Regions from separate parts of the Streptomyces lunalinharesii genome, predicted to be linked through region 1. Evidence: riboswitches for the same ligand, from Rfam matches in the RefSeq annotation. Region 1 holds a riboswitch; each other region holds the start of a gene.
The links. A riboswitch is a leader RNA that binds a small molecule or an ion and turns the genes downstream of it on or off. The one in region 1 is predicted to bind cyclic di-AMP.
Positions count from the first base shown of each region.

Region 2: linked by a shared signal. The riboswitch ahead of ABD385_RS33590 (transglycosylase family protein) and the one ahead of ABD385_RS38995 (M23 family metallopeptidase) in region 1 are both predicted to bind cyclic di-AMP.
Region 3: linked by a shared signal. The riboswitch ahead of ABD385_RS32940 (M23 family metallopeptidase) and the one ahead of ABD385_RS38995 (M23 family metallopeptidase) in region 1 are both predicted to bind cyclic di-AMP.

Region 1 is NZ_BAAARK010000062.1:11,393-21,882, forward strand. Features, by position in the region: gene ABD385_RS38960 (VOC family protein) at 1-442, shown strand, start outside; gene ABD385_RS38965 (thymidine kinase) at 478-1,149, opposite strand; gene ABD385_RS38970 (alkaline phosphatase family protein) at 1,237-2,427, opposite strand; gene ABD385_RS38975 (DUF5998 family protein) at 2,427-3,017, opposite strand; gene ABD385_RS38980 (bifunctional acetate--CoA ligase family protein/GNAT family N-acetyltransferase) at 3,056-5,932, opposite strand; gene ABD385_RS38985 (HPr family phosphocarrier protein) at 6,130-6,411, shown strand; gene ABD385_RS38990 (GntR family transcriptional regulator) at 6,845-7,531, opposite strand; gene ABD385_RS38995 (M23 family metallopeptidase) at 7,816-8,616, opposite strand; cyclic di-AMP (ydaO/yuaA leader) riboswitch at 8,629-8,785, opposite strand; gene ABD385_RS39000 (M16 family metallopeptidase) at 9,084-10,466, opposite strand.
Region 2 is NZ_BAAARK010000035.1:48,477-58,966, reverse strand. Features, by position in the region: gene ABD385_RS33610 (MFS transporter) at 1-451, opposite strand, end outside; gene ABD385_RS33605 (LysR family transcriptional regulator) at 564-1,439, shown strand; gene ABD385_RS33600 (cytochrome P450 family protein) at 1,487-2,863, shown strand; gene ABD385_RS33595 (transglycosylase family protein) at 3,102-4,124, shown strand; cyclic di-AMP (ydaO/yuaA leader) riboswitch at 4,384-4,553, shown strand; gene ABD385_RS33590 (transglycosylase family protein) at 4,561-5,244, shown strand; gene eno (phosphopyruvate hydratase) at 5,551-6,867, shown strand; gene ABD385_RS33580 (FtsB family cell division protein) at 7,066-7,557, shown strand; gene ABD385_RS33575 (DUF501 domain-containing protein) at 7,683-8,285, shown strand; gene ABD385_RS33570 (Ppx/GppA phosphatase family protein) at 8,282-9,223, shown strand; gene ABD385_RS33565 (NAD(P)/FAD-dependent oxidoreductase) at 9,694-10,490, shown strand, end outside.
Region 3 is NZ_BAAARK010000033.1:57,021-67,510, forward strand. Features, by position in the region: gene ABD385_RS32935 (DUF2332 domain-containing protein) at 1-1,017, opposite strand, end outside; cyclic di-AMP (ydaO/yuaA leader) riboswitch at 1,439-1,585, shown strand; gene ABD385_RS32940 (M23 family metallopeptidase) at 1,798-3,048, shown strand; gene ABD385_RS32945 (aldo/keto reductase) at 3,136-4,101, shown strand; gene ABD385_RS32950 (hypothetical protein) at 4,229-4,531, opposite strand; gene ABD385_RS32955 (PrsW family intramembrane metalloprotease) at 4,616-5,899, opposite strand; gene trmB (tRNA (guanosine(46)-N7)-methyltransferase TrmB) at 5,988-6,848, opposite strand; gene lhgO (L-2-hydroxyglutarate oxidase) at 7,014-8,261, opposite strand; gene ABD385_RS32970 (NsdA family TPR-like regulatory protein) at 8,506-9,954, opposite strand.

The DNA of each region.
Region 1 (10,490 bases):
GGCGATCGCCTCCGACCCGCAGGGGGCGATCTTCGGCGTCTGGCAGGGACGGGCGATGCCGGGCACCGCGGTCAGCGGCGAGCCGGGCACCCCGGTCTGGAACGAACTCGTCACCCAGGAGACGAGTTCCGTCGCACCGTTCTACGAGCACGTCTTCGGCTTCGAGTCGGAGGCCGTGGTCTCGGCCGACTTCGACTACCTGACGCTGCACATCAAGGGGAAGCCGGTCGCCGGCATCCACGGCGTGGGCAACGCGCTGCCGCGCGACCGCGGTCCGCACTGGATGACGTACTTCGCCGTCCCGGACACCGACGCCGCCGCGCGCCGGATCGTCGAGCTGGGCGGCCACGTGCTGCGGTCGGCGCGGGACTCGGCGCACGGCCGGGTGGCAACCGTCGCCGACACCGAGGGTGCGGTCTTCGCCATCATCCAACGGCGCTGAGACGCCTGGCGGCGGCCCGGATCCCCAGGGGCGCCCTAGCGCTGGGCGTCGACCGGCAGGACGTCGGGCGACAGGGCGGCCGCGCGGGCGGTCGCCGCGGTCTGTCGGCGACGGTGGTGGCGCCGGCACAGCACCTCGTAGCCGACCTCGGCCGGCCGCTCCGCGCCGGCACCGTCGCTGCGCACGTCACCGACGACGACCTGGGCGCCCTCGACGACCATCCGCCCGTCGACCGTGCGGGCGTTGTGCGTGGCCCGGGCGCCGCACCAGCACAGGGCCTCCACCTTCAGCACCTCTATGCGGTCGGCGAGTTCGACCAGCCGCTGGGAGCCGGGGAAGAGCTTGCTGCGGAAGTCGGTGGTGATGCCGAAGGCGAAGACGTCGAGTTCGAGGTCGTCGACGACGCGGGCGAGTTGGTCGACCTGGCCGGGGGCGAGGAACTGGGCCTCGTCGATGATGACGTAGTCGACCCGGCCGCCGGAGCTGAGGGATTCGACGATGTGGACGTAGAGGTCCAGGTCGTCGACCACCTCGACGGCCTCCGTGACCAGGCCCAGGCGGGAGGAGAGCTTGCCGTGGCCAGCCCGGTCGTCGCGGCTGAAGATCATGCCCTGGAGGCCGCGGGTCGAGCGGTTGTGCTCGATCTGCAGCGCCAGTGTCGACTTTCCGCAGTCCATCGTTCCGGAGAAGAACACCAGCTCGGGCATGGGGGTTTGCGGGCCTTTCGGGCTCGTACGGCAGGGACGGTGCGGGGCGGACGGTACCGGGGCGTCGCAGTCGGGTGCGGCCACGGGTCAGGTACGGACCTCAAGGAGCGGCACCAACTGCTCCACCGGGGTCATCGAGCCGTGCAGGCCGACCATCTGCGACTCCCCTGGTTCCCGTTCGCTGGCGATGATCGCCATGTCGGCGTGGGCGGCGGCCACCACGTCGCCGATCCGGGCGCGGACCCGGTCGTCGACGTGCGGTCCGAACCAGCCCGCGGCGATGGCCTCCTCCCGGCTGGCGACCCACATCTGGTCACCGACCACCTCGCGCCAGACGGCGAGCACGTCGGCCGCCGCGCCCGGGTGGGCGTACACGTGGCGGGCCCGCCCCTCGCCGCCCAACAGGCGCACGCCGGCGCGGAGTTCCCAGTCCTCGTCGAAGTCGATCCGGGACTCCGGGTCGAAGGGGATGTCGATCATGCCGTGGTCGGCGGTGACGTACAGGACGCTGCGCGGCGGGAGTTGTTCGGCCAGGCGCTGGGCCAGCCGGTCCACGTAGAGGAGTTGGCCGCGCCAGGCGTCGGAGTCGACGCCGTAGCGGTGGCCCTTGCCGTCGACCTCGGAGTAGTACGTGTAGACCAGCGAGCGGTCGGCGGCGGCGAGTTGTTCGGCGGCGAGGTCCATCCGTTCCTCGCCGGAGAGCCGGCCGTGGAAGGTGCCGCCGCTGAGCGCGATCCGGGTGAGCGGGGTCTGCGCGAAGTCGGGTGCGGAGACCTGGCAGGTGTGGATGCCGGCGGCGTCGGCGAGCTGGAAGACGGTGGGGTACGGCTGCCAGGCGTGCGGGTCGCTCCACGGGCGCCAGCGCAGCTGGTTCATCAGTGCGCCGGTCGCCGGGTCCTCGCAGGTGTAGCCGGGCAGGCCGTGGGCGCCCGGTGGCAGGCCGGTGCCCACCGAGGCGAGGGAGGTGGCGGTGGTGGCCGGGAAACCGGCGGTGAGCGGCTGGCCGGTGCCGTTGGACGAGGAGTCCAGGAGGGAGGTGAGGAACGGCGCCTCCCCCGGGTGGGCGCGCAGCAGCTCCCAGCCGAGGCCGTCGATCAGGAAGACGCAGGCGCGGTCGGCGGGGGCCAGCGCCATGTCGGTGGTCACGCCGGGCAGGCCCTGGCCCGCGGTGATGGCGGGCAGGAGGTCGGCGAGCGAGCCGGTGCCGTAACGGGGCACGGGGGCGGTCAGCGGGTCGAGCGGTTCCGGTTCCGGCCAGACGGGGGCGGCGTGGACCATCAGCGGGTGCTGGTGGCCGCGGTGGCCTCGGACAGCGCCTGTGCGAAGGCGAGCGTCTCGCGCACCGAGTCCGGGCCGTCGCCGGCCTCGCTGACCCGGAGGGAGAGGTCGTCGGCGGTGGACGAACCGGTGTAGCCGTGGTCCGCGTCGCAGTTGGGGTCGCCGCAGCTGGCCGGCTCCAGGTCGAGGCGGGCGACGGCGCCCCAGCCGATGGTCAGCACGACCTCACGGGGCAGCTGGCCGGGGGTGTAGGACTCGGGGTTGGCGACGACGCGGCTGAGCACCACGGACGAGATCCGACCGAGCTTGACGGACTCCGTGGAGGTGGTGGCGTAGGGGGACGGCGAGGTGGCGTCGGCGGCCTGCTCGTCGGTGTGGCTGACGATGAAGCGGGTGTCGGTCAGGACGAGGACCGTGACGTGCCGGCGGACCTCGTTGGCGTCGAAGGTCGTCTCCTGGTGGACGAGGTACGACACCACCGGCTCGCCGCCGACTGCGGCCTGCACCGCCTCGGCCACGAGCGTCGGGTAATAGCCACTGCGCTCGATCGCCGCGCGCAGCCCCTGGGTCGTCGTACCGGTCTTAGCCATGGGGTCCATCTTACGGGCCCTACCGGGTCCCGAGACCCTCAGTAGACGGGCAGCCGACGGGGCCCGAGGTCAGTGGTGGCGGGCGGTCGGGCGAGCCGGACCGAGGCGCCCAGGACGGCCAGGCCGTGCGGGGCGACGACGACGGGTTCGAGGTCGACGGCGACCACCTCCGGATGGTCGTCGACGAGCCGGGAGACCCGCAGCAGCAGGTCCTCCAGGGCGGCGGTGTCCACCGGCTGGGAGCCCCGCCAGCCGAACAGCAGCGGGGCGCTGCGGATCGACCGGATCTGCTCGTTGACCTCGCGGTCGGTGGCCGGAATGAGCCGGTGAGCTATGTCGCCGAGCAGTTGGGAGGGCGCGCCGGCCAGCCCGAAGGAGAGGACCGCACCGGCAGCGGGGTCAATGGCGGCACGGACGACGGTGTCGACGCCGCGCGGCACCATCGCCTGGACGACCGGTCGCAGCTCTTCGGGGGAACCCAGGAAGTCGGTCAATTCGGCATAGGTGCGGCGGAGTTCCGTCTCGCCGGCGACGTCGAGGCGGACGCCGCCGAGGTCGGCGCGGTGCCGCAGGTGGGGGGCGGTGGTCTTGAGGGCGACGGGGTAGCCCAGGCGGGCTGCGGCCCGGACGGCAGCGTCCGGGGCGGGGGCGGGGAGGGTGGGGCGGGGGTGGATGCCGTAGCGGGCCAGCAGGGCCTCGGCGTCGGCGGGCGGCAGGGCGACGGAGCGGCCGGGGGCGACGTCGGTGGTGAGTCGGTCGAGCAGCCGCTCGACGTCGGCGCCGGCCGCGGCCTCCTGGATGTCGTCGTATTCGGGCACCCGGCCTGGTTCGGCGGCCGCGCGGCGCCACGCGGCGTAGCGGACGGCCTCGGCGAGGGCGCGGACGGCGCGCTCGGCAGCGGGGTAGGCGGGGATCCGGACGGGACGGGGATCGGCCGGGGCCTCGGGGGCCGGCGTCCGGTCCTGGGTCCCAGGGGTGGCACTCCGGGGCTGGGCGGTCGGCTCCGGCGCGTGCGGGTCGTGGGGAGCGGGCGGGGCGGCGAGCGTCGTCGCCAGGTCGTCCATCGCGAGGTGGACGACGGTGACCGGCTTGCCCGGGTGGGTGGTGGCGGCGGCGCGCAGGGCGGCGGCGAGTGCGGGGCCCTCGCCCTCCCCGTGGGCGGCGGCGCCCTCCTCGCCCATCCAGGGGATGGCGGTGACGACGACGGCGTCGCAGGTGTTCCCGGCGAGCGTTTCGGCCAGGGCGGCGCGGAACTCCTCGGGGGTCGCGGCGGACGGCAGCACCCGGGGGCGTTGGGGGCGCAGTCCTTCGGTGAGGCAGGCGTCGTAGGCCAGGAGGGCCAGCGATTCGGAGTTGCCCAGGATGGCGATGCGCGGGCCGGCCGGCAGTGGTTGGGCGGCCAGCACCAGGCCGGCGTCGATGAGTTCGGTGACGGTGTCGACGCGGATCACGCCGGCCTGGCGCATCAGGGCGGCGACGGTGCTGTCGGGGACGCGGACGGTGGGGACGGCGTGGCCCAGGGGGGCGGTGCCGTGGTGCCGGGCCCCCTTGGCGACCACCACGGGTTTCACGGCGGCGGTGCGGCGGGCCAGTCGGGCGAACTTCCGGGGGTTGCCGATGGACTCCAGGTAGAGGATCGCGACGTCGGTGTGCGGGTCGTCGTACCAGAACTGGAGGAGGTCGTTGCCGGAGACGTCGGCGCGGTTGCCGGTCGAAACGAAAGTGGAGATGCCGGCGATGCCGTCGTCGCCGGGGCCGCGCTCGTGGAGTCCGCTGAGCAGCGCGATGCCGATCGCGCCGGACTGGGTGAACAGGCCGATCCGGCCGGAGCCGGGCATCTGGGGGGCGAACGAGGCGTTCAGCCGGACGTCGGGGGCGGTGTTGATCAGGCCGAAGGCGTTGGGGCCGATGAGGCGCATGCCGTAGGAGCGGGCCTGCTGGAGCAGGGCGCGCTGCCGCTCGCGGCCGTCGGGGCCGGCCTCTGCGTAGCCGGAGGAGAGGACCAGCACCCCTTGGACGCCGTGTTCGCCGCAGTCGCGGACGACGTCGGGGACGGCGTCCGCGGGGACGGCGATCACCGCCAGGTCGACCGGCTCGCGGATGGCGCGCAGCGTGCGGGCGGCGGGGACGTCCTCGGGCTGCAGACGGTGCAGGTCCTCGGGGAAGGCGTGGTTGACGGCGTGCACCCGGCCGGTGAAGCCGGCGTCGAGGATGTTGCGCAGGGCGGTGCGGCCGACGCCGCCGGGGGCGCGTCCGGTGCCGACGACGGCGATCGAGCCGGGCGCGAGCAGCCGTTGGACGGAGCGGGCCTCGGCGCGCTGCTCGCGGCCGCGCATCACGGCCAGGGACTGCTCGGTCGGTTCGAGGTCGAATTCGAGGCGGACGACGCCGTCCTCGAAGGTGCGCTTCTGGGTGTAGCCCGCGTCCGTGAACACCTTGATCATCTTGGTGTTGGCGGGCAGCACCTCGGCGGCGAACCTACGGATGCCGCGTTCGCGCGCGACGGCGGCGATGTGCTCCAGGAGGGCGGAGGCGACGCCGCGGCCCTGGTGGGCGTCCTGGACCAGGAAGGCGACCTCGGCCTGGTCGTCCTCCGGGCTCTTGGCGGGCAGCCCGCGGGCGTCGATCCGGTCGTAGCGGACGGTGGCGATGAACTCGCCGCCCACGGTGGCGGCCAGGCCCACCCGGTCGACGTAGTCGTGGTGGGTGAACCGGTGGACGTCCCGGTCCGACAGCCGCGGATACGGCGCGAAGAAGCGGTAGTACTTCGATTCGTCCGAGACCTGCTCGTAGAAGGAGACCAACCGCTCGGCGTCGGCGGGCGTGATGGGCCGGATGCGTGCCGTCCCGCCGTCGCGCAGCACCACGTCGGCTTCCCAGTGGGTCGGGTACGCGTGATCCGGCGGCGTCTGCATGCGGACAGCGTACGGCGGGGCACCGACAACCGGCTCGACGTGCGTACGCTCGATTTCCCGGGCCCACCGCAGCGGGACCGAGGGCCTGGAACGAGGGCCGCAAGGCGCTCGGGAACCGGGACGAAGGGCTGCGGGACCACTCCTGACAGCGTGCGAGAATGGTCTAGACAACAGTCACGACTTTGAAGGGCAACACCATGGCTGAGCGCCGCGTCAATGTCGGTTGGGCCGAGGGCCTGCACGCCCGCCCCGCGTCGATCTTCGTCCGAGCGGCCACCGCCTCCGGTGTCCCGATGACGATCTCCAAGGCCGGCGGCAACCCCGTCAACGCCGCCTCCATGCTCGCGGTCCTGGGCCTGGGCGCCCAGGGTGGCGAGGAGATCGTGCTGGCTTCCGACGCGGAGGGCGCCGAGGCCGCGCTCGACCGCCTGGCGAAGCTGGTCGCGGAGGGTCTCGAGGAGCTCCCCGAGACCGTCTGAGGAGCACCGGGGCCGCCCGCCCTGCCCTTCACTTCTCCTGATGCGGCCCCACCGCGGTAACCGGGACGTCCGGCTGCTGCGGCGGGGCCGTTTCCTGTTGCGCGGACGGCGGCGGAGCCCCGGCCCCTCCTTCCGCTTCTCCGCCCGATTCCCCGCGTGAAGAATCAACCGGCCGTACGGAATATCTCTTCGTGTGCGGAGCATCTCTTCGCGTGCGGAACTCTCGTCGTGTGCGGAAATGGCTCGCCGGGCCGCGGACGTTTCCCGGCGCGTTCCCGTTACCGGGGTGCGGAAATCAGCGCGACTGCGCCCGATCTCGTCCGCCCGATTTCGTGCCGCACCTCTGCCCCTGCATTTCTCGCGCTCGCGGACCAGTCATTCCCCGAGACGTCAGCGCATTCCCGCCACTCCCCTTTTATATACGGGGCGATTGTTAAGCGCGGGCGCGTGCCGTGTTGACGGGCCGTTTCGCCTCCCTCACAGGGGGAGCGGCGTGCCGCAGCCGGTACACGGGCAAGGACCGCTCGATGTGCGCCGCCATGAGGGCGCGCGCCCGCTCCGCGTCGCCACGGACCACGGCGTCCAGCACGGCGCCGTGGTCGTCCCAGGAAGCGGCGGGGCGCGCGGGTGGCTCCACGACGTACATCCACTCGATCTTGCGCCGCAGTTGCATGAGCAGGGCGGTGAGGTGGGGGCTGCCGGTGGCCTGGGCGAGCGTCTCGTGGAACCAGGCGTCCAGTTGGTACAGGTCCGCGGGGTGGCCGTGCCGGACCCGCTCACGACCGAGTCGCACGAGGCCGCGCAGCACCTTGAGGTGGGCGGCGCTGCGGCGGGTGGCCGCACGGGCGGCGCCCAGCGGCTCCAGGGCGGCCCGGATGTCGAGGAGGTCGACGGCTTCCCGTTCGGTGAGTTCGGCGACGCAGGCGCCCGCATGGAGGCGCGTGGTGACGAATCCTTCGGACTGCAGGGTGCGCAGCGCTTCTCGCACCGGGACCCTGGAGACGCCGTACCGCGTGGCGAGAACATCCTCGACCAGTCGGCTCCCGGGCGCGAGCACTCCCGAGACGATGTCGTCGCGAATCGCCGTGCACACCGCATGCGTGGAAATGTGACCTCGCATCGCCTGCGCCTCCACCGTCATCACCGGAAACCGCCGCCGTTCGACGATTTTCCCCGACTGTATTCGACCGGCGCGGATTTCCTCTCCGGAGTTCGAGAATTCATGGGCGCTTTTCGGACGACGGGCGGGGCATCATTCGGTCGGCGAGATGATGGCTGTCCGAAAGCGCCCGCGCAGCCCAGGGAAGCGCCGCCCGTCTTGGGGTAACAGCAGAGCCCCGGCCCACCAGGGTGGTGGGCCGGGGCTCCGGGGGACGGTACTGCGGCGGAGAAGTCGCGGTCGGATCAGACGCTGACGCCGTGCGCGCGGAGGTAGGCGATCGGGTCGATGTCCGAGCCGTAGTCGGGGCCGGTCCGGGCCTCGAAGTGGAGGTGCGGACCCGTGGTGTTGCCGGTGTTGCCGGAGAGGGCGATCTGCTCGCCCCGGGTGACGGACTGGCCGACCGTCACCCCGATCGACGAAAGGTGACCGTATTGGGTGTACGTGCCGTCGTTCATCCGGATCACGATGTTGTTGCCGTACGCGCCGCCCCAGCCGGCTTCGACGACGGTGCCGGACCCCACGGCGTGGACCGACGTGCCGGAGGCGGCGTGGAAGTCGATGCCGGTGTGGCTACCGGAGGACCACAGTCCGCTGGACGCCTTGTACCCGGTGGAGACGTAGGAGCCGGTCACGGGGGCGACGAAGGTGTTGAGGCGCTTGCGCTCGGCCTCGCGAGCGGCGCGCACCTTGGCCGCGCGCTCCTCGTCGGCCTTCTTCTTCACCTCGTCGGCCTTCTTCTTGGCCGCGTCGGCCAGCCGGACGGCCTCGGCCTCGGCCTTCGCGCGCGCCGCGGTGGCCTCGGCGGCCGCCTGCTGCGCGTCAGCCTGTGCCTCGATCCGGACGGCGAGTTCGTCGCCCATCACGACCGCCTGCTGGAGGCCGGTGTCATGGGGGGCCGACTCGTCCGTCGCGGCCAGCGCGGGCGACGCGACGGAGGCGACGACGCCGGAGGCGGCGAGGGTGGCTATGCCGGCGAGGTTGCGGGTGGTGCGAGCGGTGCGGCTCGCACGACGGTGCTTCCCGGTGGCACGGGTGAACGCCATGTACTGGCTGATCCTTTCCTTCCCTCTCGCCTACCGGGTTAGCTGACGGGTTCGGAGCAGGAAGGTCTCCTACGGACTCCTCCGGAGAGGGGCCCGATTCACCCCAAGGGACGGTTGGGTCCCCGGCTCCCCTGGCTCGCGCCGTACGGGGACTCGGCGATGACTGTCCGGTGCCACTGGTGTGGCGGACTTGTGACGAACAGCCGGACCGACGCTAATCGGGACAACTTTCAATCGGCAAACAGAACCGGATTTTTGTGCGCCACGCCACACGCGAATCGGGCAACCGACGCAACAAACCGGTCACCACCGGCCCGTCACAGTGACGACCGACCGGAGCCGCAGGCGCCGGCCCGGTAGCCCCACGGAGCGCACGAACGAAACGGCTCCCGTGGCAAGTGACCGCCACGGGAGCCGCTTTGTCGATGATTGACGAGCCGTCGGATGACGCCCCGTCACAGGGTGGGTCAGCCGCTGACGACCGTCACCTCGCCGATGCCCAGCGCCTTGACCGGCTCGGCGATCTGCGCCGCGTCACCGACCAGGACCGTCACCAACCGGTCCACCGGGAACGCGTTGACGACCGCGGCGGTCGCCTCGACCGTGCCGGTCTCCGCGAGCCGGACGTACAGCTGCGCCTGGTAGTCGTCGGGGAGCTGCTGCTCCACCTGGTCGGCCAGCGTGCCGGCGACGGCGGCGGAGGTCTCGTACTTCAGCGGCGCGACGCCGACGAGGTTCTGCACGGCGACGTCCCGCTCGGCGTCCGTCAGCCCCTCGGCGGCGAGGGTGCGCAGCACCGTCCACAGGTCCTGGAGGGCCGGCCCGGTGGAGGCGGTGTCCACCGACCCGCTGATGGCGAGCATGGCGGCGCCGGTCGCGCCCTCCGGGGAGGACGGCGCCGAGGAGCGCAGGACCTGCCCGAAGGACCGCACGCCGTAGGTATAGCCCTTCTCCTCGCGCAGCACCCGGTCCAGGCGGGAGGTGAGGGTGCCGCCGAGGCAGTACGTGCCGAGCACCTGGGCGGGCCACACCCGGTCGTGCCGGTCCGCGCCGATCCGACCGATGAGCAGCTGCGTCTGGACGGCGCCGGGGCGGTCGACGATCACGACGCGGCCGGTGTCGTCCGCGACGATCGGGGACGGCTTCTGCGGATCGGCGGTGGAACCCGTCCAAGCGCCCAGGGTGTCGGCCAGTGCGGCGTCCAGGTCGAGGCCGGTGAAGTCACCGACGATGACGGCGGTGCCGGTGGCGGGGCGGATGTGCGCGTCGTAGAAGGCGCGGACGGCGGCCGCGTCGATCCGGGCGACGGTCTCCTCGGTGCCCTGACGGGGCCGGGACATCCGGGAGGTGGCCGGGAAGAGCTCCTTGGACAGCGCCATCGCGGCCCGCCGGGCCGGGTTGGCCAGCTCGTGCGGGATCTCGTCGAGGCGGTTGCCGACCAGCCGCTCGACCTCCCCCTCTGGGAAGGCGGGGGCGCGCAGCGCGTCGGCGAGCAGGCCCAGCGCGCGCGGCAGCCGGGACGCCGGGACCTCCAGGGAGACCCGTACACCGGGGTGGTCGGCGTGCGCGTCCAGGGTGGCGCCGCAACGCTCCAGCTCGGCGGCGAACTCCTCCGCGGTGTGCTTGTCGGTGCCCTCGGACAGCGCCCGGGACATGATCGTGGCGACCCCGTCGAGGCCCTCGGGCTCGGCCTCCAGCGGGGCGACGAGGTTGATCTCCACGGCGACGACCTGCTGGCCGGGGCGGTGGCTCGTCAGGAGGGTCAGCCCGTTGGGCAGCTGGCTGCGCTCGGGGGCCGGGAAGGCCCACGGCTTGGCGGCACCGCTGCGGGGCTGCGGGTGGAACTCCATGGTGCTCACGGGGGTGGTGGCGTC
Region 2 (10,490 bases), on a different contig from region 1:
ACGGCATGACGACCTGGGCGGCGACGGAGGTGAGGCCGGTCAGGGCGGTGCCGGCGAGCAGCAGCGCGCCGTTCGGGGCGCTGGCCGTCACGGTCAGGAAGACGGCGGTCAGGGCGCACAGGACGACCGCCAGCCGGCGGCGTTCCAGGAGGTCGCCGAGGGGGACGAGGAGCAGCAGGCCGAGGCCGTAGCCGGTCTGGGCGACGGTGACGACCAGCGCGGCGGTGCCGGTGGAGAGGTGGAGGTCGTGGCCTATGACGTCCAGGAGGGGTTGGGCGAAGTAGTTGCTGGCGACGGACAGGCCGGCGGCGACGGTCATCAGCAGCAGGGTGCCGCGGGTCAGCCGGGGCGCGGCGGCCTCCGCTGCGGCCTTCGGTCCGGGCTGCGGGGGGACTGCGGGGGTCGGGTGCGGTCCGGTCGGGTGGGGCGCGCCGTGCGCGGCTCGGGTCATGCGGTCCAGCGTCCCGCCGGGATCATCGATCGGTCCAACGCATAGTTTTCATCGCATCGATCGTGGAACGCGATGGATGGCGCGGGGCCGGCGGGTGCCTACGATCGCGCGCATGGAGCTCCAGCAGATGCGGTACGTCGTCGCGGTCGCCGAGACCGGTGGGTTCACCCGGGCCGCGGAGCGCTGCCACGTGGTGCAGTCCGCGCTCAGCCACCAGATCGCCCGGTTGGAGAAGGACCTGGGGGCGCGGCTCTTCGACCGGACCAGTCGCAGCGTGCGGTTGACCGCCGCCGGGGAGGCGTTCCTGCCGGTCGCCCGGCAGGCGCTGGAGGCCGCGGAGCGGGCCCGGGCGGAGGTGGCGGCGGCGACCGGGGAGGTGCGCGGGCGGCTGGCGGTGGGCGCGATCTCCACCGTTGGGGCGGTCGACCTCGCCCGGGAGCTGGGCGCGTTCCGCACGAAGTACCCGAAGGTGCGGATCAGTCTCCAGATGGAGATGAGCGATCCGTTGATCGAGCGGGTGCGGGCGGGCGTGCTGGACGTGGCGTTCGTCGGGCTGGTGCCCGGGGCGCGCGCGGTCGGCGTGCGGGAGGAGGTGCTGGCGCGCGGGGAACTGGTCGCGGTGGTGCCGCCGGAGCACCCGTTGGCCCGGCGGGAGTGGACGACGTTGGCGCGGGTGGCGCGGGAGACCTTCGTCGACTACGCGGAGGGGTCGGCGGCGCGGCGCCAGCGCGAGGAGGCGTTCCGGGCGGCGGGGCTGACGACGCAGGTGGCGTTCGAGGTGACCACGGTCGAGTTCCTGGCGGAGCTGGTCCGGGCCGGGCTCGGCATCGGCATGGTGCCGGAGGTGTCCGCCCGGAAGCTGGCCGGGTTGCACCTCGTGCGGGTGCGGCCGGCGCCGGTGCGGACCGAGCGGGTGGTGTGGAGTCGCCTGGGGCCGTCGCCGGCTGCGGCGGCGTTCCTGGCGGGACTGGGTGTGGAAGTGGGGTGACCTGCTGGTTTGGGTGGGGCGGGTGTGGCACCCGTTACGGTCGAGAGGTGCAGCAGACGTCCGACGCCCACCAGGAGAACCGGTCCGACCCCCACCCGGAGGCCCGGCCCGAAGCCCGTCCGGCGGGCGACCCGCCCACCGGGTGTCCGGTCGCCGCGTCCGCGGTCGCCGCCGGACCGACCCCCGCCCTCTTCTCCTGGGAGTTCGCCGCCGACCCCTACCCGGCGTACGCCTGGCTGCGCGAGCACGCGCCGGTGCACCGGACCCGGCTGCCCAGCGGCGTCGAGGCGTGGCTGGTCACCCGTTACCCGGACGCCCGGCAGGCGCTGGCCGACGCGCGGCTGTCGAAGAACCCGGTGCACCACTCCGAGGCCGCGCACGGAAAGGGCAAGACCGGCATTCCGGGCGAACGCGGCGCCAACCTGATGACGCACCTGCTGAACATCGACCCGCCGGACCACACCCGGCTGCGCCGCCTGGTCTCCAAGGCGTTCACCCCGCGCCGGGTCGCCGCGTTCGCGCCGCGCATACAGGAGCTGACCGACCGGCTGATCGACGGCTTCGCGCAGCGGGGCAGCGCGGACCTGATCCACGAGTTCGCGTTCCCGCTGCCGATCTACGCGATCTGCGACCTGCTCGGCGTCCCGCCCGAGGACCAGGACGACTTCCGGGACTGGGCCGGCATGATGATCCGGCACGGCGGCGGGCCGCGCGGCGGCGTCGCCCGGTCCGTGAAGAAGATGCGGGCGTACCTGGCCGAGCTGATCCACCGCAAGCGGGCCGACCTCGGCGACGACCTGATCTCCGGGCTGATCCGGGCCTCCGACCACGGCGAGCACCTCACGGAGAACGAGGCCGCCGCGATGGCCTTCATCCTGCTCTTCGCCGGCTTCGAGACCACCGTCAACCTCATCGGCAACGGCGCCCACACCCTGCTCCGTCACCCCGCACAGCGCGAACTGCTCCAGAAGTCGCTCGCGGCCGGCGACGAGGAACTGCTCGGCACCGCCGTCGAGGAGCTGCTCCGCTACGACGGGCCGGTGGAGCTGGCCACCTGGCGGTACGCGACCCGGGAGCTGACGCTCGGCGGCCAGCGGATCGCCGAGGGGGACCCGGTCCTGGTGGTGCTGGCCGCCGCCGACCGCGATCCGGCGCGGTTCGACGAGCCGGACGTGCTCGACCTCACCCGGCGTGACAACCCGCACCTGGGCTACGGGCACGGCATCCACTACTGCCTCGGCGCGCCGCTCGCCCGGCTCGAAGGGCAGACCGCGCTGACGACCCTGCTGACCCGCCTTCCGGACTTCCGACTTGCGGCGGAACCTGACGATTTGCGCTGGCGCGGCGGGCTCATCATGCGCGGACTGCGCACCCTGCCGGTGGAGTTCACGCCCGAACCGTCCCGACCTGGTGCCATGCCGTAATTGACACTTCGTCAGTTGCGTGACCATTGCGTGATCTCCGCTACACCGGCTTGTGACTGCCCGTGACCCCGGCTACCTTTCGACCGACGATCGGGGCCGGCCCCGGGCTGCCGCCCGGTGTTCCCGCCGACACCGGTCCGACAACTTCAACCGCCGCGCGAAAGGCAACCGCATGCGTTCCGGGAACGGCCGACACCGTCGCCCCAGACAAGCACCGGCCATCTTTGTCACGGCAGGAGTGACCGGCGCGGGCCTGGCCCTCCCGCTGTTCACCGCGGGCGGTGCCCAGGCAGCCGACGCGTCCACCTGGGACCGCGTCGCACAGTGCGAGAGCGGCGGGGTGTGGAGCGCCGCCACCGGCAACGGCTTCTACGGCGGCGTCCAGCTCACCCAGGAGATGTGGGACGACTACGGCGGCTCCGCCTACGCCTCCCGCCCCGACCTCGCCAGCCGCGCCCAGCAGATAGCCGTGGCCGAGGCGATCCTCGACGACCGCGGCCCGGACGCCTTCCCCAGCTGCGCGGTGAAGGCCGGACTGACCAAGGGCGGCCGCAAGCCCGCCGTCGACCCCGGCGCCACCACCCGGCCCGCGCCGCGCCCGTCCCACGGCCACACCGGCACCGGCGACCCCTCCGACACGGCCGGGGACCAGGATCAGGCGGGCCCGGCCGGCAGGACCCCCGCGCCGTCCGACGGCGCCTCCGCCGGTTCCGACACCGGCACCGGTGCCGACGCGGGTGCCGACGCCGGTACCGACGCCCCGGACGCGCCCCCGGTGACCCCGGACCCGACGGACTCCTCGTCCGCCACTCCCGCCCCGTCCGACTCCGCGACGCCGGGCGACTCCCCTTCGGGGAAGCCGTCCGACCCGGCGTCCCCCTCGCCGTCCGACCCGGCCGACCCCGGTGCCCCGGCGTCCCCGTCGGACTCCGCCGGACCCGACCGGCCCGCCGAGCCGGGCACGCCGCCCGCCGCCGGCAAGCACCGCGGCACGCCGGACGACGGCACGGACCCCGCCCAGGACCGGGACGGCGGCAGCGGCCGGCATGCCTCGCGCGGCGGGGAGACGCCCCGCACGCCCCCGGCGAAGACCGACAGCTACCGCGTGCGCGCCGGTGACAACCTGTCAGCCATCGCGGACCGCCATGACCTGCCGGGCGGCTGGCCGGCGCTCTACCACCGCAACCAGGGCGTCATCGGCGCCGACGCGGACCTCATCCACCCCGGCCAGCTGCTCGATCTCGGCCGGACACAGGGGTAGTTACCGGCAGTTCGTCGTTTTTCGCGGCGTTCCGTAAAAGTGAGATATGGCTCTCGTTGCGGGGGGCGGACCCCGGTTCGCCCCCCGTTCTCATACCGGTGCCGACCTGCGGAAATGACCACCGCGATGATCAAAAACGGTCAACTTGGTTCAGAAGATGGGGTTTGAACACCAACGGGATTACTGATTACGGTCAGGACCGCTCGCCAAAGCGGGCCCTTCGATCGCACGCCGAGTCCTGCCGGCGGTCGGAGTCGACGACGCGCAAGCGCCGAAGGCAGGAGCGGGGGACCCAAGGTAAGTGCCGACCCCGCCCGTGAGAACGGGTCAGTCGGCTTGGGGTGAAGTCGCGTGTGCAGCACACGCGGCCGGGCAGCTCACACGGCCCGAACCCGACAGCTCACCTCGTAGGCGTCGGTGAGGAAACGAACGCACGATGCTGATCAACAAGGGCAAGCACCGCCGCAGCTCCAAGGCCGTCCGCGTCGCCACCCTGGCCGGTGTCGCCGGCGCCGCCGTCGCCGTCCCGCTGATGGGTGCCACCTCCGCTTCCGCCGCCTCGGTCGCCACCTGGGACAAGGTCGCCCAGTGCGAGTCCGGCGGCAACTGGTCGATCAACACCGGTAACGGCTACTTCGGTGGCCTGCAGTTCTCGAACTCCAGCTGGGCCGCCGCCGGTGGCACCCAGTACGCGGCCCGCGCCGACCTGGCCACCAAGTCCCAGCAGATCGCCGTCGCCGAGAAGCTCCTCGCCATCCAGGGCCCGGGTGCCTGGACCTGCGCCGGCGCCGGCAACCTGACCTCCGGTGGCCCGGCCGCCAACGTCGACACGTCCGGCGGCGCCACCGTCAAGAAGAGCCAGGGCGCCTCCGAGGCCCGCAAGCAGACCGAGGGCACCACCAAGAAGTCCGCCCCGGTCCGCGAGAAGGCCGAGAAGGCCCAGCCGGCCCCGCAGCAGTCGCACCGCTCCGGCGACACCTACACCGTCAAGGCCGGCGACACCCTCGCCAAGATCGCCAAGGCGCACGGCACCCACTGGAAGTCGCTCTACGCGGCCAACAAGTCCGTCGTCGGCGGCAACCCCAACCTCATCTTCCCGGGCCAGAAGCTCAGCATCTGAGCCGTCCCGGTTGCCGAGAGAGCTGCCCCGCTGTGGCGCGTACCCCCGAGCGCGCCACGGCGGGGCTTCTCCGTTCCCGGGCCCCGGAACCCCACCGCGGCCCGGCCGTCCCGCCTGGACCGCCCCGGCGACCGTCCTGACGTGCACCGATCCCGGTGCCCCGCCGACGGCCCGGCGCGACGTTCCCCGCTCAGCGAACATTGCCCGCAAACCTCCCGTGAACTGGGCTTTTAGCCTGCTTGTTGGGGTTTTTCGTCCCACGGAGCGGGCCACAGGCGAGCGGATCCGTCCGAGGCCGTTAGGCTCATGCCGAGAACTCCAGACACCCACGAAGGAGACAACGTGCCGTCCATCGACGTCGTCGTAGCCCGCGAAATTCTCGACTCGCGAGGTAATCCCACGGTCGAGGTCGAGGTCGGCCTCGACGACGGCAGCACCGGCCGTGCCGCGGTGCCGTCCGGCGCCTCCACGGGTGCCTTCGAGGCCGTCGAGCTGCGGGACGGCGACCCCAACCGCTACCTCGGCAAGGGCGTGGAGAAGGCCGTCCTCGCCGTCATCGAGCAGATCGGCCCGGAGCTCGTCGGCTACGACGCGACCGAGCAGCGGCTGATCGACCAGGCGATGTTCGACCTGGACGCCACCGACAACAAGGGCTCGCTGGGCGCCAACGCCATCCTCGGCGTCTCCCTGGCCGTCGCGCACGCCGCCTCCGAGGCCAGCGACCTGCCGCTGTTCCGCTACCTCGGTGGCCCGAACGCGCACGTCCTGCCCGTCCCGATGATGAACATCCTGAACGGCGGCTCGCACGCCGACTCCAACGTGGACATCCAGGAGTTCATGATCGCCCCGATCGGCGCGGAGTCCTTCTCCGAGGCCCTGCGTTGGGGCGCCGAGGTCTACCACACCCTCAAGAAGGTGCTGAAGGCCAAGGGTCTGGCCACCGGCCTGGGCGACGAGGGCGGCTTCGCCCCCAACCTCGGCTCCAACCGCGAGGCCCTGGACCTGATCCTGGAAGCCATCAAGGAAGCCGGCTACGCCCCCGGCCAGGACATCGCGCTCGCGCTGGACGTCGCCGCCTCCGAGTTCTACAAGGACGGCAAGTACCAGTTCGAGGGCAAGGAGCGCTCCGCCGCCGAGATGACGGAGTACTACGAGGAGCTGGTGGCGGCCTACCCGCTGGTCTCCATCGAGGACCCGCTGTTCGAGGACGACTGGGCCGGCTGGAAGGTCATCACCGACAAGCTCGGCGCCAAGGTCCAGCTCGTCGGCGACGACCTCTTCGTCACCAACCCCGAGCGCCTGGCCCGCGGCATCGAGGAGGGCTCCGCCAACGCCCTCCTGGTCAAGGTCAACCAGATCGGTTCGCTGACCGAGACCCTGGACGCCGTCGAGCTGGCCCAGCGCAACGGCTTCAAGTGCATGATGTCGCACCGCTCCGGCGAGACCGAGGACGTCACCATCGCCGACCTCGCCGTCGCCACCAACTGCGGCCAGATCAAGACCGGCGCCCCGGCCCGCTCCGAGCGCGTCGCCAAGTACAACCAGCTGCTGCGCATCGAGGAGATCCTCGACGACGCCGCGGTGTACGCGGGCCGCTCCGCCTTCCCGCGCTTCAAGGGCTGACCACGCCCTGACGCCGTCGGCGCCCCGCGCGCCGCACGGCAGCAGCACCGCACCGTCCGGCCGCGCTCTTCGAGGGTCCGAGGACTCGACGAGGGGGCGCGGCCGGGACGAAGCACACCGTCCCCGGCACCGGTCCCGTACCGTTGCCGGGGACGTACGTCATGACGACGTCGGGACGGAAGCTGAAGGGGAGGCGACGTGCCCGCGGACCGGTTCTCCACCGCGACCCGGCTCAAGGCGCTCGGCGAACAGGCCGCCGCCCGCGTCCACCGCGCCAAGCGGCGACCCCGCCGCAACCGCCTCACCGGCCGCGCCGCCCTGTTGGCGCTGGTGATGTGTTCGCTGGTGGTCGCCCTCGCCTACCCGATGCGGCAGTACATCTCCCAGCGTTCGGACATCGCCGACCAGCGCCGCAAGGCCCAGGACGCCGCCGCCGCGCTCGACCGGCTGCGCGACGAGAAGGCCCGCTGGCAGGACTCGGCCTACGTCCGGCAGCAGGCCCGCCGCCACCTGCACTACGTCATGCCGGGCGAGACCGGGTACGTCGTCCAGGACGGCTCCGGCGTCCGCGCCGCCCCCAAGGAGGCCAAGGCGGCCCAGCGCCCCTGGTACGACAAGCTCTGGACCGACGTCGACGCGGCCGACGCGGCCGACGCCGCGGGACCCGCCGCCGCCACGATCGGGCGGTAGCCCGCGACGGCCACGACCGGGGAGACTGTACGCGCGGGCCCGACGCGCTCGCGCGGGACGCCACCGGTCTCCCGCCGCCGCCCGGCCCCGCCGCCACCCACCTCCGGCCCTGACCGAAAGCGCACATGGACACCCCCCCGCCCCAGACCGAGCCCACCGAGCCCACCGCCGCGGACATCGCCGCCTTCAAGGACCAGCTCGGCCGCCCGCCGCGCGGCCTGCGCACCATCGCGCACCGCTGCCCGTGCGGGCAGCCGGACGTCGTGGAGACCGCACCGCGCCTGGAGGACGGCACCCCCTTCCCCACGCTCTACTACCTCACCTGCCCGCGGGCCGCGTCCGCGATCGGCACGTTGGAGGCCAACGGCGTGATGAAGGAGATGACCGAGCGACTGGCGAACGACCCCGAGCTGGCCGCCGCCTACCGCGCGGCCCACGAGGACTACATCCGCCGGCGGGACGCCATCGAGGTGCTCCAGGGCTTCCCGAGCGCGGGCGGGATGCCCGACCGGGTCAAGTGCCTGCACGTGCTCGTCGGCCACTCGCTGGCCGCCGGCCCGGGCGTCAACCCGCTCGGCGACGAGGCCCTGGCCATGCTCCCCGAGTGGTGGCGCAAGGGCCCCTGCGTGACGCCCTGCGCGGAGCCCGCCGCGGGCCCCGCGCACACCTCGGCAACCCGGCCGGACGCCGCCGACGGCGGCCGCGGCCCCGAAGGAGACGCCAAGTGAAGCGGGTCGCCGCCATCGACTGCGGTACCAACTCCATCCGCCTGCTGGTCGCCGACCTCGACCCGGAGACCGGTGAACTGAAGGACCTGGACCGGCGGATGGAGATCGTCCGGCTGGGCCAGGGCGTGGACCGGACGGGGCGGCTGGCGCCCGAGGCGCTGGAGCGCACCTTCGCGGCCTGCCGGAAGTACGCCGCGGTGATCGAGGAACTGGGTGCGGAGCGGCTGCGGTTCGTGGCGACCTCCGCGTCCCGGGACGCGGAGAACCGCGACGCGTTCGTCCGCGGGGTGGTGGACATCCTCGGCGTCGAGCCCGAGGTGATCAGCGGGGACCAGGAGGCGGAGTTCTCCTTCGTCGGCGCCACCAAGGAGCTGACCGGCCACCCGCACATCGCACTGCCCTACCTCGTGGTGGACATCGGCGGCGGCTCGACGGAGTTCGTGCTCGGCGACCGGTCGGTCCGGGCGGCGCGCTCGGTCGATGTCGGCTGCGTCCGGATGACCGAGCGCCACCTGGTCCACGACGGCGTGGTCTCCGACCCGCCCGCGCCGGAGCGGATCGCCGCCATCAAGGCCGACATCGCCGCGGCCCTGGACCGCGCCGAGGAGACCGTCCCGCTGACCGAGGCCGCCACGCTGGTCGGCCTGGCCGGTTCGGTGACCACCGTCGCCGCGGTCGCGCTCGGCCTGGAGACGTACGAGTCGGCGGCCATCCACCACTCCCGGATGTCCCGGGCCACGGTCGCCGAGATCACCGAGCGGCTGCTGACCTCCACCCACGCCGAGCGCGCGGCGATCCCCGTCATGCACCCGGGGCGGGTCGACGTGATCGCCGCCGGCGCCCTCGTACTGCTGTCGATCATGGAGCGGGTGGGCGCCGACGAGGTCGTCGTCAGCGAACACGACATTCTGGACGGAATCGCCTGGAGCATCGCCTGACCGGCGGCCCGGTCAGGCCCCGCGCACGGCGCCGCAACCACCGCCCGCACCGCGGCTTTTGAGCGGTCGCGGCGCCGTCCGAGCGGGTTTCGGGGGCCCCGGAGGGGGCCGGGAAGGCCGTCCGGGAAGAAAGTTCGTGAAATCCTTCACATGAAAAACCCGCCTCCCGGGCGAAGTGGAGGGTCATTCGACCCTCATTCGAAGGTCCTAGGACTCATCTGCCCGAGGATTGCGGGGTCTACGGTGGGTCTCCACCGTGTTACGCGAGTGCCTTGAAGGGCCTTGGTACGGCCCTTCGCGAGGGGACAATCCCTGATCAACAGGGGTATCCAACGTGTCGCGTTATACCGTGGTTCCCCGAACGCGCTATGGCGTCGGTCACGGGGACGGCGGAGTGTAGCAGATGCCTTCGTCATTCTTGTGAAGGGGCTCACGAGCGACCCCCCAAGTGGGGGTGGATACTCGATTGCATGAGCACCACGGAGCGTCCCAGGATCCTCGTTGTAGGCGGTGGGTACGTAGGCCTGTACGCGGCACGCCGCATCCTGAAGAAGATGCGGTACGGCGAGGCGACCGTCACGGTCGTCGACCCGCGCTCGTACATGACGTACCAGCCCTTCCTCCCTGAAGCTGCGGCCGGCAGCATCTCCCCCCGTCACGTTGTGGTCCCGCTGCGGCGCGTGCTGCCCAAGGCGGAGGTCCTCACCGGCCGGGTGACCACCATCGATCAGGACCGCAAGGTCGCCACCATCGCCCCGCTCGTGGGCGATGCGTACGAGCTGCCCTTCGACTACCTGGTCGTCGCGATGGGCGCCGTCTCCCGCACCTTCCCGATCCCCGGCCTGGCCGAGAACGGGATCGGTATGAAGGGCATCGAGGAGGCCATCGGCCTGCGCAACCACGTCCTGGAGCAGCTGGACAAGGCTGACTCCACGACCGACGAGGAGGTCCGCCGCAAGGCGCTGACCTTCGTCTTCATCGGCGGCGGCTTCGCCGGTGCGGAGACCGTCGGCGAGGTCGAGGACATGGCCCGCGACGCCGCGAAGTACTACAAGAACGTCAAGCGCGAGGACATGCGCTTCCTGCTGGTCGACGTCGCGGACAAGATCCTCCCCGAGGTCGGTCCCAAGCTCGGCGCCTACGGCAAGGAGCACCTGGAGTCCCGGGGCGTCGAGGTCTACCTCAAGACCGGCATGAAGTCCTGCGTCGACGGCCACGTCATCCTGGACAACGGCCTCGAGGTGCTGTCCAACACCATCGTGTGGAC
Region 3 (10,490 bases), on a different contig from region 1:
GGTGATCCACGGCAGCACGCCGTGGTACTCCTGGGAGATCCAGTGCCCCGGGCCGTCCCGTTCGGCCAGCACCGACCGGACGAGCCCGGCGAACTCCTCGCGCCGGGCCGGCGGAAGGTAGTTCAGCACCGCGCTGTGGAAGACGACGAGCGTCGCCCCGGCCGGTGCCCGGGCGGCCAGCGCCGGCAGCTCGTCGACCAGGTCGCCGCGCACCACCGTGGGCCGCGGCGACGTCCGGACCGCCTCGACGGCCGCCGAGAGCCGTGCCGCCCGGGCCTCGTCGCCGGGCCACACCAGGGCGTGCAGCCAGCGCAGGTCGTCCGGCGTCCCGACCGGGTCGAGCGGTTCCAGGTCGATGCCGGCGCGCCAGACGACCTCCGGCCGCGCGCCGGGCGGCACCGTCGCGCCGTCGTCCCAGGGCGCGACCCCGCTGGTGCGGCAGGTGAAGGTGACCGCGCCGTCCGGGGCGCCGGCCTCGACCAGCTCCCCGTAGGTGCCGGGGGGCCCGTCGGGGACGTACCGGTAGCTGTACCGGTCGGGGTGGAGGCACAGCCCCGCCGACGTCCCGACCTCCAGGAGGGCCAGCGGCTGCGGCAGCCGGGCGAGCAGGGGCAGTAACGCGGCACAGCGGGCCGGCTCGTTGGTCTGGGTCGCGCGCTGCATGATCACCGCGCGGACCTCGTCCCAGTGCCGGACCGTCCACTCGCGCCACCGCCCGTACGCCGCCTCGCCGCGCGGCCCCGACTCGGCGTGCGGGCCGTCCAGGTAGCGCACCGCGGCGAGCAGCAGGTTCGGCTGCTGTTTGTTCCCCGAGGGCAGCGAACGGGCCAGCAGTTCGCAGATCTCGTCGTCCTGGCCGATCCGGGCGGAGAGCTCCTCGTGCGCGTCGGACCGGCCCCGCGCCTCGTACCAGGAGAACTCCCGGTACCGAACCGCCACGTCCCGTGGGGTGTTGACGGTGTTTCCGGTGTGTCCGGCGTTTCCGGTGTTTCCGGTGTTCGCGACGTTGACGACCATGAGGCGACGTTACCGTCCTCACGTTCCGTAACTGTGGGGCGGCCCTCCGCATAACGACTGGCGCACGATCGCCGCGAGATCGTTTGGCGATGTCGCTCCAACTCGCCCTGTTTGCGGCCGGACTGGGGGTAAAAGTCCACGCCAGAGCTTGTTCGGGGGGCTTGCGGAACCCTCGCGGATTCGTGGGAACGCTTGGATTTCCCGCACCGTCTCTATTACTGTCCGATAACGGAGCGCGGTCGTCCCAGCCGTCGCCAATGGCGGCACCGCGCGCCGGCGCCGAATCCTGCACGCGCTGTTCCCGCACCTCCAGAACGACCTTGAGCCACCCGCCCGAGCCGGCCTTCCGCACGGCGCGACCCGCGTCCTCGACCCGAGTCGAGTCGCCCGGATCGGCCGGTTCCGGGGGTCCTGTCGGATCCGCCTGGAATTGCTTGGAATTGAGTCGAGGGAACCGGGGAACCACCAACTTGGGGTGAATCGGGCGCCTCTCGCCAGGGGGCGCCGGTAGGAGACCTTCCTGCTCCGAACCCGTCAGCTAACCCGGTAGGCGAGAAGGAAGGAAAGGAGTGCGCCCCCGTGGCGTCCAACAGGCCCGCCCCTCATGCTCCGTCCGCGTACGGCCTCCGTGGTCCCACCGACTTCGGCGGCCCCGCCGCCTTCACCGTTCCCACGACTGCCGGTGATCCCGCCGGTGCCGGTGTTCCCTCCGGTGCCGCTGTTCCCGCCGCTGTGAGCGGTTCTGACGGCGGCGGCGCGTTTGCTGGTGCCGGTGGTTCCGTGGACGGTGCCGCTTCCGGCGAGGCACCCCAAGTCCTCGCGTCGTACGGCCAGTTGCCGGGGCGGCGATCCCTCGGTGAGGCGTTCTCCCACGACCTGTTGGCCCCGTACCCGTCGCCCGAGGGCGCGCCGGCGGACGCGCCGGGCGGTACCGAGCCGTCGGCCGGCCCCGCCGGTGAGGACGTCGGCGACGCAGGCCTGCCGGCCGACGAGTCGGCCGCCGGCGACGCATCGGCCCGCCCGGTCCGCGGCAAGCACCGGGTGGCCAAGCAGCGCAGCGGCGGGCTGGCGCGCGGCGGCACGGTGCTGGGCGTCGGCGTGATCGCGGCGGTCGGCGCGAGCGGGGTGGCCGCGGCCGAGGACCGGCCGCCGGTGCCGATATCGGTGCCGGACCCCGCAGGCGCCCTCGACGACGCCCCCGGTGCCCTCCAGGACGCCGGCCCCCGCGCGGCCGACGCCGGTGCCGCGCCCGTCGCGACGCCCGCCGGCGCGGACGCCGCGGCCTCCGCCCCCGCGGGGCCCTCCGCCCCCGTCAGCCCCGCCGCGTCCCACCCACAGGGCGACGCCGCCACCGCTGGCGGCGCACCGGGCGCGGGGCCGGCCGAGGCGCTGCGCCACCGCATCCTGCAGCAGGCCGACGGCCGAGCGGAGGCCGCGGAGCCGGCGGCGGAGGCGGGCAGTGGTGCGGAGGCCGGGCCGGGCTCCGCATCGGACGCCGGGCCGGCATCCGGCCCAGCGCCCGCCACGGCGCCCGCCACGGCATCCGGCTCAGCGCCCGCCACGGCATCCGCGCCGGCTGCGCCCGCGTCGCAGGCCCGTCCGGCGGCGTCGGAGGACCGGCCCGCCGACGGGGCGAGGACCTCCGTCGCCCCGGTCTCCTCGTACACCCTCGCCACCGGCTTCGGGCAGGCCGGCGACCGCTGGGCCGCGGACCACACCGGACAGGACTTCACGGCCCCGACCGGCACGCTGGTCAGGGCGGTTCACGACGGCACCCTCACCCAGGCGGGCTGGGCCGGTGGCTACGGCTACCGCATCGTCCTCACCCTCGACGACGGCACGCAGCTCTGGTTCTGCCACCTGTCGTCGATGGTCAAGACGACGGGGCGGGTGCACGCGGGCGACGTCATCGGCCGGGTCGGCGCCACCGGGAACGCCACCACGCCCCACCTCCACCTGGAGGTCCGCCCCGGCGCCGGTGCCCCGACGGACCCGCTGCCCTGGTTGCACGACCGCGGGGTCACGGTCTGACGGCCGCCCGGTCGCGGGGGAGAGATTCCCCGCGACCGGGCGGGTGCGGAGGGAACAACTCCCCGCTGCCGGGCGTTGTCACGGAGCATGACCGTGACACACGCCCAGAGCTCCGCCCCCACGCCCAAGTCGCTCGGTTCGCTGTCCGTCTCCCCGCTCTGCCTCGGAGGCAACGTCTTCGGCTGGACCGCCGACGAGGCCGAGTCCTTCGCCGTGCTCGACGCCTACGTCGCCGGCGGCGGCAACTTCATCGACACCGCCGACGCCTACTCCTTCTGGGTGCCCGGCAACAAGGGCGGTGAGTCCGAAACCGTCATCGGCAACTGGACGGCGGCCCGCGGCAACCGCGACGACGTCGTGATCGCCACCAAGGTCGGCGCGCAGACCGACCTCAAGGGCCTGTCCGCCGCCACCATCAAGACCGCCGTCGACCTCTCCCTGAGCCGCCTCCGTACGGACTACATCGACCTCTACTACACCCACTACGACGACGAATCGGTCGAGGTGGGCGAGTTCCTGACCGCCCTCGACGACCTCGTCCGGGCCGGCAAGGTCCGCGAGATCGCCGCGTCCAACATCTCCGCGCAGCGCCTCCAGGAGTCGCTGGACTTCTCCGCCCGCGAGGGCGTGGCCCGCTACGTGGCCCTCCAGCCGCACTACAACCTGGTCTCCCGCGACACCTACGAGGGCGAACTCGCCGACGTGGCCGCCCGCAACGGCATCGCCGCGGTCCCGTACTACGCGCTCGCCTCCGGGTTCCTGACCGGCAAGTACCGCCCGGGCGGCAACGTCGACAGCGCCCGCACCGGGAAGGCCGCCGCGTACCTGGAGACCGACCGCGGCCGCCGCGTCCTCCAGGCCCTCGACACCGTCGCCGCGGCCCACGACGCCGAGGTGTCCACCGTGGCCCTCGCCTGGCTCGCCGCCCAGCCCACCGTGGCGGCGCCCATCGCCAGCGCCCGCACCCTGGCGCAGCTCCCGGCCCTGCTGGCCGTCACCGAACTCGCCCTCACCGACGTCGAACTCGCCCTCCTCACGGAGGCGTCTGCCTGACGCGCGACGGATGCGGTGCGGCGGGCCGGTACGGTGCCGCACACCGCGCCGGTGCGGGGCGCGCATCGCCGCGCCCCGCACCGTCCGCCGCACCCGGCGCAGCCGTCGACCGGGGCGCGGCCCGCCGTCAGCCGCGCCGGTCCGCCACCGCCCACGAAGCCAGCGCGACGCCGCCCGCCACCGCGAAGACCGAAGGCCACGCCCCGATCTTCTTGGCCAGCGGATGCGACCCCGCGAACGCCGCCACGTAGGCGCCGCTCAGCGCCGCGGCCGCCTTCGTGCCGGCCTTCTGCTGCCAGCCGCGGGCGGCCACCGCACCGGCCGCCGCCAGCGCCACCCCGCCCAACGGGCGCTTCTTGGTCCACCGGGCCACGCCGTAACCGCCCACCAGACCGGCGGCCGCCACCACACTCGTCGGTATCCCAGCCATCGCAGAATCCTCCCTTTCACGGACAACTCCCACGAGCCTACGCGCGGGCGGCGCGGCGCCCGGAAGCACCGTCAGGTGTGGCGATCAGCGCTGGTCACGGGCGCGCGGGCGCGGTGCGCCCGCGCCGCACGCCCACGCCTGGAGCAGCGCAGGACCCGCCCACGTCCGGTACTGCCACAGCAGCTCCAGCAGTTCGCGCTCCCGCGCGGCGAAGTCCGGGGACGGGCCCGCCAGGTGGGCGCGGCGGCGGTGGAAGGAGAGGGCGGTGGCCAAGGTGGTGTAGGCGGTGACGGCGCGGGCGGCGGCCGGGCCGTGGGTCCGGCGGGCCAGGTCGCGGGCCAGGGCGCGGGTCCGCAGCGAGGCGAGCGCGGTCGGCTCGGGCGGAGCGAGCCACCCGGCGGCGGTGTACGGGGCGAGGTAGACCCGCACGGACAGCAACTCCTGCCGGCGGGCCCACAGCGCCAGCCAGGTCAGGGTCAGCAGCACCGGCACCATGCACACGCCGTAGACGGTCAGGAAGCCGGCGTCGCCGAGGCTGGAGGCGGCGTTCCACACGCCGTGCAGCAGGACCGCCGTGGTCAGGCCGAGGAGGACCAGCGCGGCGCGGGCGGCCCGGCGGCGCGGGTAGCGGGTGGCGGCTATCCCGAAGGCCAGCCCGGTGAGGATCGTGAAGAGCGGATGGGCGAACGGGGAGACCACGATCCGCACGAAGAAGGTGCCGGCGGTCAGCGAGTCCAGGCCGGTGTGCCCCATGGAGCGGTCCTCGCCGAAGGCGCTGCCCAGGTAGAGGATGTTCTCGGTGAAGGCGAATCCGGTCGCGGTGATCCCGGCGATCACGATGCCGTCCGTGATGCCGTCGAAGTCACGGCGGCGGAAGCGGTAGAGCAGCACGATGGCGGCGGCCTTCATCACCTCCTCGACGATCGGGGCGACGACGGTCGAGCCCCACGCCTGGGCGTCGGTCGGTGAGGCGGAGGCGATGTTGTTCGCCAACCAGTCCGTGGCGAAGCCGTTGGCCAGCACCGCGACCAGGGTCGCGGCACACGCCCCCCAGGCGAAGGCGAACGCGAGGTTCCGCCAGGGTTCGGGCTCGATCCGGTCCAGCCAGCAGAACGCCGCGATCAGCAGCGGCACCGGGAAGACCGCCAGCCCGAGGCCGACCAGCAACCCCTCGGTGCCGGTCTGCCGCCGCACGATGCCGAGGATGAGCACCCCGGACAGGGCCAGCAGCGCGGCCAGCGCGACGGCCCCGACGGTCTTGCTGCGCCAGGGCGCGGACCGGCGCCGGGGCCCGTCGGGAACCTCGACGGGCGTGTACGACGACGGGCCGGCTGAGCGCTCGGGCAGCGGCGGCGGTGACGGGTACACCCGTCGACCCTAGCGAGGGCGGGCCGGCGGGGACACGCGGACGGGGAGTGCCGCGGGCGGGCCGGACCGGTGCCCCGGGGCCGCGGCCTCAGCCCCGGCGGCGGAACAGCAGGTCGTGGACGGTGTGCCCCTTGTCCAGGCCCTGCCCCTCGAACCGGGTCAGCGGCCGGAACTCCGGCCGGGGCGCGTACCCGGAGTGCAGGTTCTCCAGCGCCGGCTCGGCGGCGAGCACCTCCAGCATCTGCTCGGCGTACGGCTCCCAGTCGGTCGCGCAGTGCACCAGTGCGCCGGGCGCGAGCCGGGTCGCGGCCAGCGCCACGAACTCGGGCTGGATCAGCCGGCGCTTGTGGTGCCGCTTCTTGGGCCAGGGGTCCGGGAAGTACACGCGCAGGCCGGCGAGGGAGCCGGGGGCCAGCATCTCCCGCAGCAGGATGATCGCGTCACCGTTGGCCACCCGGATGTTGGACAGACCGTTGCGCTCCGCGAGGCGGAGCAGATTGCCCTGGCCGGGGGTGTGCACGTCGCAGCCGAGGATGCCGGTGCCGGGGTCGGCGGCGGCCATCTGCGCGGTGGCCTCGCCCATCCCGAAGCCGATCTCCAGGACGACCGGCAGCCCGCCGAAGAACGCGTCGAGGTCGAGGCGGGAGAGCCCGTCGATGTCCATGCCCCACGTCGGCCACAGCCGGCGCAGCGCCTCGGCCTGGGAGGCGGTGACGCGGCTGCGGCGCGGCTGGAAGGAGCGGATCCGCCGCTCGTGGTGCGAGCCGGCGGGGTCGGCGGCCGGCCCCGTCCCGTCGGGGAACATCGGCGCGCCGCGCCGGGGCACGGCGGCCGAGGCGGCGGTGGCGCCGAGCGGGCGCGCGGGCGGGGCGGCGGTCACCGGGGCGTGCGCGGCCGTCACGTCGGCAGCGGCAGCGGCGGTCTCAGGGGTGGCGGGGTTCTCGGACACAGTGCGTCCGATTCTACGGACGGTGCCGCCGCGGGGTGGACCGTCGCCGACGGGCCGGCCCCGGCCGGGACCCGTCGAACGGTCGAACCGCAGGTCGGCGCCGCGTCTACGGGGAGGGCGGCAGCCGTCGCACGCCCTCCGGCCCCGGCCCGTGCCCCGCCGCCCTCACTCCCCGGCGCCCTCGCTGCCCACCTCCCGAGCCGGGAGGCCCAGCAGCCGGGTCACCCGCCGGGCCACCTCCCGGCCGATCGGGAGGGAGGCCGTGGCGGCCGGGGACGGCGCGTTGAGGACGTGGATCATGCCGGGGGACTCGGCGAAGAGGAAGTCGTCGACGAGGGTGCCGTCGGGGAGGACGGCCTGGGCGCGGACCCCGGCCGGCGACGGCACGAGGTCCTCCGCCGTGGCGGCCGGCAGCAGCCGGCGCACCGCGTCCGTGAAGGCGCCGCGGGACAGCGAACGGTGGAGCTCGCCCGCGCCGTAGCGCCAGTGGCGGCGGGCTATCCGCCAGGAGCCGGGGAAGGCGAGGGTCCCGGCGAGCTCGGCGGGCCGGACCGTGCGCCAGTCGTAGCCCTCGCGGGCCAGCGCGGGCACGGCGTTCGGCCCGATGTGGACGGAGCCGTCGACGCCGCGGGTCAGGTGCACGCCCAGGAACGGGAAGGCCGGGTCGGGGACCGGGTAGACCAGGCCGCGGACCAGGGCGGCGCGCTCCGGGGCGAGGGTGTAGTACTCGCCGCGGAACGGGACGATCCGCATGCCCGGGTCGTCGCCCGCCAGCCGCGCCACCCGGTCGCAGTGCAGCCCGGCGCAGTTGACCAGCGCGCGGGCGCGGTAGACCGTGCCGCCGGCGGTGCGGACCGCGACCCGGCCCGGGCGGCGGCCGATGGCGGTGACCTCCTCGCCGAACACGACGCGGGCGCCGTCCTCCTCGGCGAGCCGGCCCAGCTGCCGGGCCACCGCACCGAAGTCGCAGATGCCGGTGGTGCCCACGTGGATGGCGGCCAGCCCGCGCACCTCGGGCTCGTACTCCGCGATCTGGGCGGGGCCCAGCTCCCGCACCGGCAGGCCGTGCTCGCGGCCGCGCTGGATCAGGCCGTGCAGCCGCGGCAGCTCGCTGCGCTCGGTGGCGACGATCAGCTTGCCGGTGACCTCGTGCGCGATGGCGTGCGCGGTGCAGAACTTGACCATCTCCGCCGAGCCCTGGAGGGCGAAGCGCGCCTTCAACGAGCCCGGTGGGTAGTAGATGCCGCTGTGGATCACGCCGCTGTTGCGCCCGGTCTGGTGGCGGGCCGCAGCGGGCTCCTTCTCCAGCACCACGACGCGCATGCCGGGCGCGGCGCGGGTGAGCGCCCGGGCCGTGGAGAGCCCCACGATCCCGGCACCGATCACCAGCACGTCGCAGTCGTACGCCGCCACTGCACCTCCCCAACCGCATGACCGCCGACCCGCCCGTCGCCGCGGGCCGGCGCGTCCTCGCCGACGACGTAGTCCATCATGACGGGCCGCACCGACAATCCGCACTGACCTGACTCCGCACGACCTGTCTGACCTGCGGCGACGAACCCACGGCGGGGCGCCCCCGACGGCCGCCGCGCCGACCCGCCGCCACCCGGACCCGCGCCCTTGCGGCGGCCCCGCTCCCCGGTCCGCGCCACCGCTGCTACGCCGGCGCCGCCAGCAACGGCCGGGCCCGCTCGCGGAGTTCGACCACGCGGGGCTCGTCCCCGTACGGCTCCAGGCGGTGCAGCAGGTCACGGACGTACTCGGTGGTGCGGGCCGAGGAGATCCGGCCCGCCACCTCGACGGCACGGGTGCCGGCGGCGCAGGCCGCGTCCAGATTGCCGGACTCCAGTTCGGCGACGGCCGACACCACGAGGCGCAGCCCGTGCGACCGGACGAACTCCTCCGTCGGCCGGGACAGCGCCTGCTCGGTGAAGCGGCGCACCTGGCGGGGCAGCCGCAGGTCCCGGTAGCACTCGGCGGCGTCGGCGGCGAAGCGCTCGTAGGAGTAGAAGTCCAGCCAGGACGGGTCCGGATCGCCGCCGCGGGAGCGCTCCAGCCAGCCCTCGGACGCCTTCAGCGCCACCTCGCAGGCGCGCGCCTCCCCGGCCTTGGCCTGGGCGCGGGCCTCCACCAGGCGGAAGAAGCTCATGGTGCGGGCGGTGGCCAGGCCGCGGTTGCGCTCCAGGGCCGCCTGGGCCAGGTCGACGCCCTCGTCGGCGAACCCGCGGTAGGTCGCCTGGAGGGACATCGACGCCAGCACGTACCCGCCCAGGGGGACGTCGGCGGCGGCCCGGGCCAGCCGCAGCGCCTGGATGTAGTACCGCTGGGCGGCCTCCTGCTGGCCGGTGTCGAAGGCCATCCAGCCGGCGAGCCGGGTGAGTTCGGACGTCGCGCCGAAGAGCGCGCGCCCCACCTCGTCGCTGTACGAGGCGAGCAGCAGCGGTGCCGCGTCCACCCGGAGGCACTCCGGCACCATGGACGAACGCCAGTCGCCGCCGCCGTACTTGGAGTCCCAGCGCCGGGCGTCCTCGGCCGCCTCGCGCAGCTTGGTGACGTCGCTGTGGCCGACGTGCTGCGGGGCCCCCGCGTCACCCGCGGCCGCGGCGTCCTTGTCCCGCGCCTCGGCCGCCTCCCGCGCCACCGAACTGTCCGCCGGCGATATCAGCCACCGGGAGGCGGGCGTCGCGTACGCACTGACGGCGAAGGATCCGGCCAGGCTCTGCCAGATGCCGCCGCCACCACCGCGCCGTCCGGCGAGATCGAGACGGTACAGCTCGGTCGCCGAGCGCACCGCCGCGCCCACGTCGCGCGGGAAGGCCAGCCCCACTTCGGGCGCCGGATCGGCATCGGCCAGCCCGATCTCGTGCAGCGGTACCGGGCGCCCGAGCTTGCTGCCGATCGCCGACGCGATCAGATGGGGCGCGGCGCCCTGGGGCACCATGCCCTTGGAGACCCAGCGGGCCACCGACGTCTTGTCGTAGCGAAGCGTCAGGCCGCGCTGCGCACCCAGGTCGTTGACCCGGCGCGCCAGTCCGGCATTGCTGATCCCCGCGAGGGCGAGAACGGTGCCGAGCTTTTCGTTCGGCCCGCGTGTATCCCTGGACATGCGCACCCCTCGACACAGCGACACCCGCCCCGTACCCCGGGGCATGCGTCCACCCAGAGTAGTTCGCCGGATCCCTACCGTTAAGGGTCGGTGTCTTGGATGGCGAGATTCGTGTTCAAACGGGGGTGCGGGAATTGGCATGTGCTCCGGGTACGTGTGCCCATGCGCCCACCCGTGCGCGCTGGCTCCCCAACGGCCCCCGCGATTCGATGAGTTCTGCGTGGGTCGGCCCGCTGCACTGGATCCAGTGGGCTGGGGGACACCGCCACCTCATTCCCCGCGGGTGGCGGTCCGGTCCGGGAGGCGCAGCCCGCCTCCCGGACCGTCGCGGGGACCGGCGACGTCCGGCCGCCGCGCCGTGAAGGAGCCGGGTCCGGAGCGACGTCGCGGGCGCCAACTCGGTTGCCCCGTACGGACTTTGGCTGAAAACCGACGGGTGATGCTTTCACGCCGTCGGCCGCCCCGGGGGCCACACGGGGGGCCACCCGGGGCCGTCGCCGTCCACCCCGCCCCGCCCCGAGGACGCCGCACCGCCG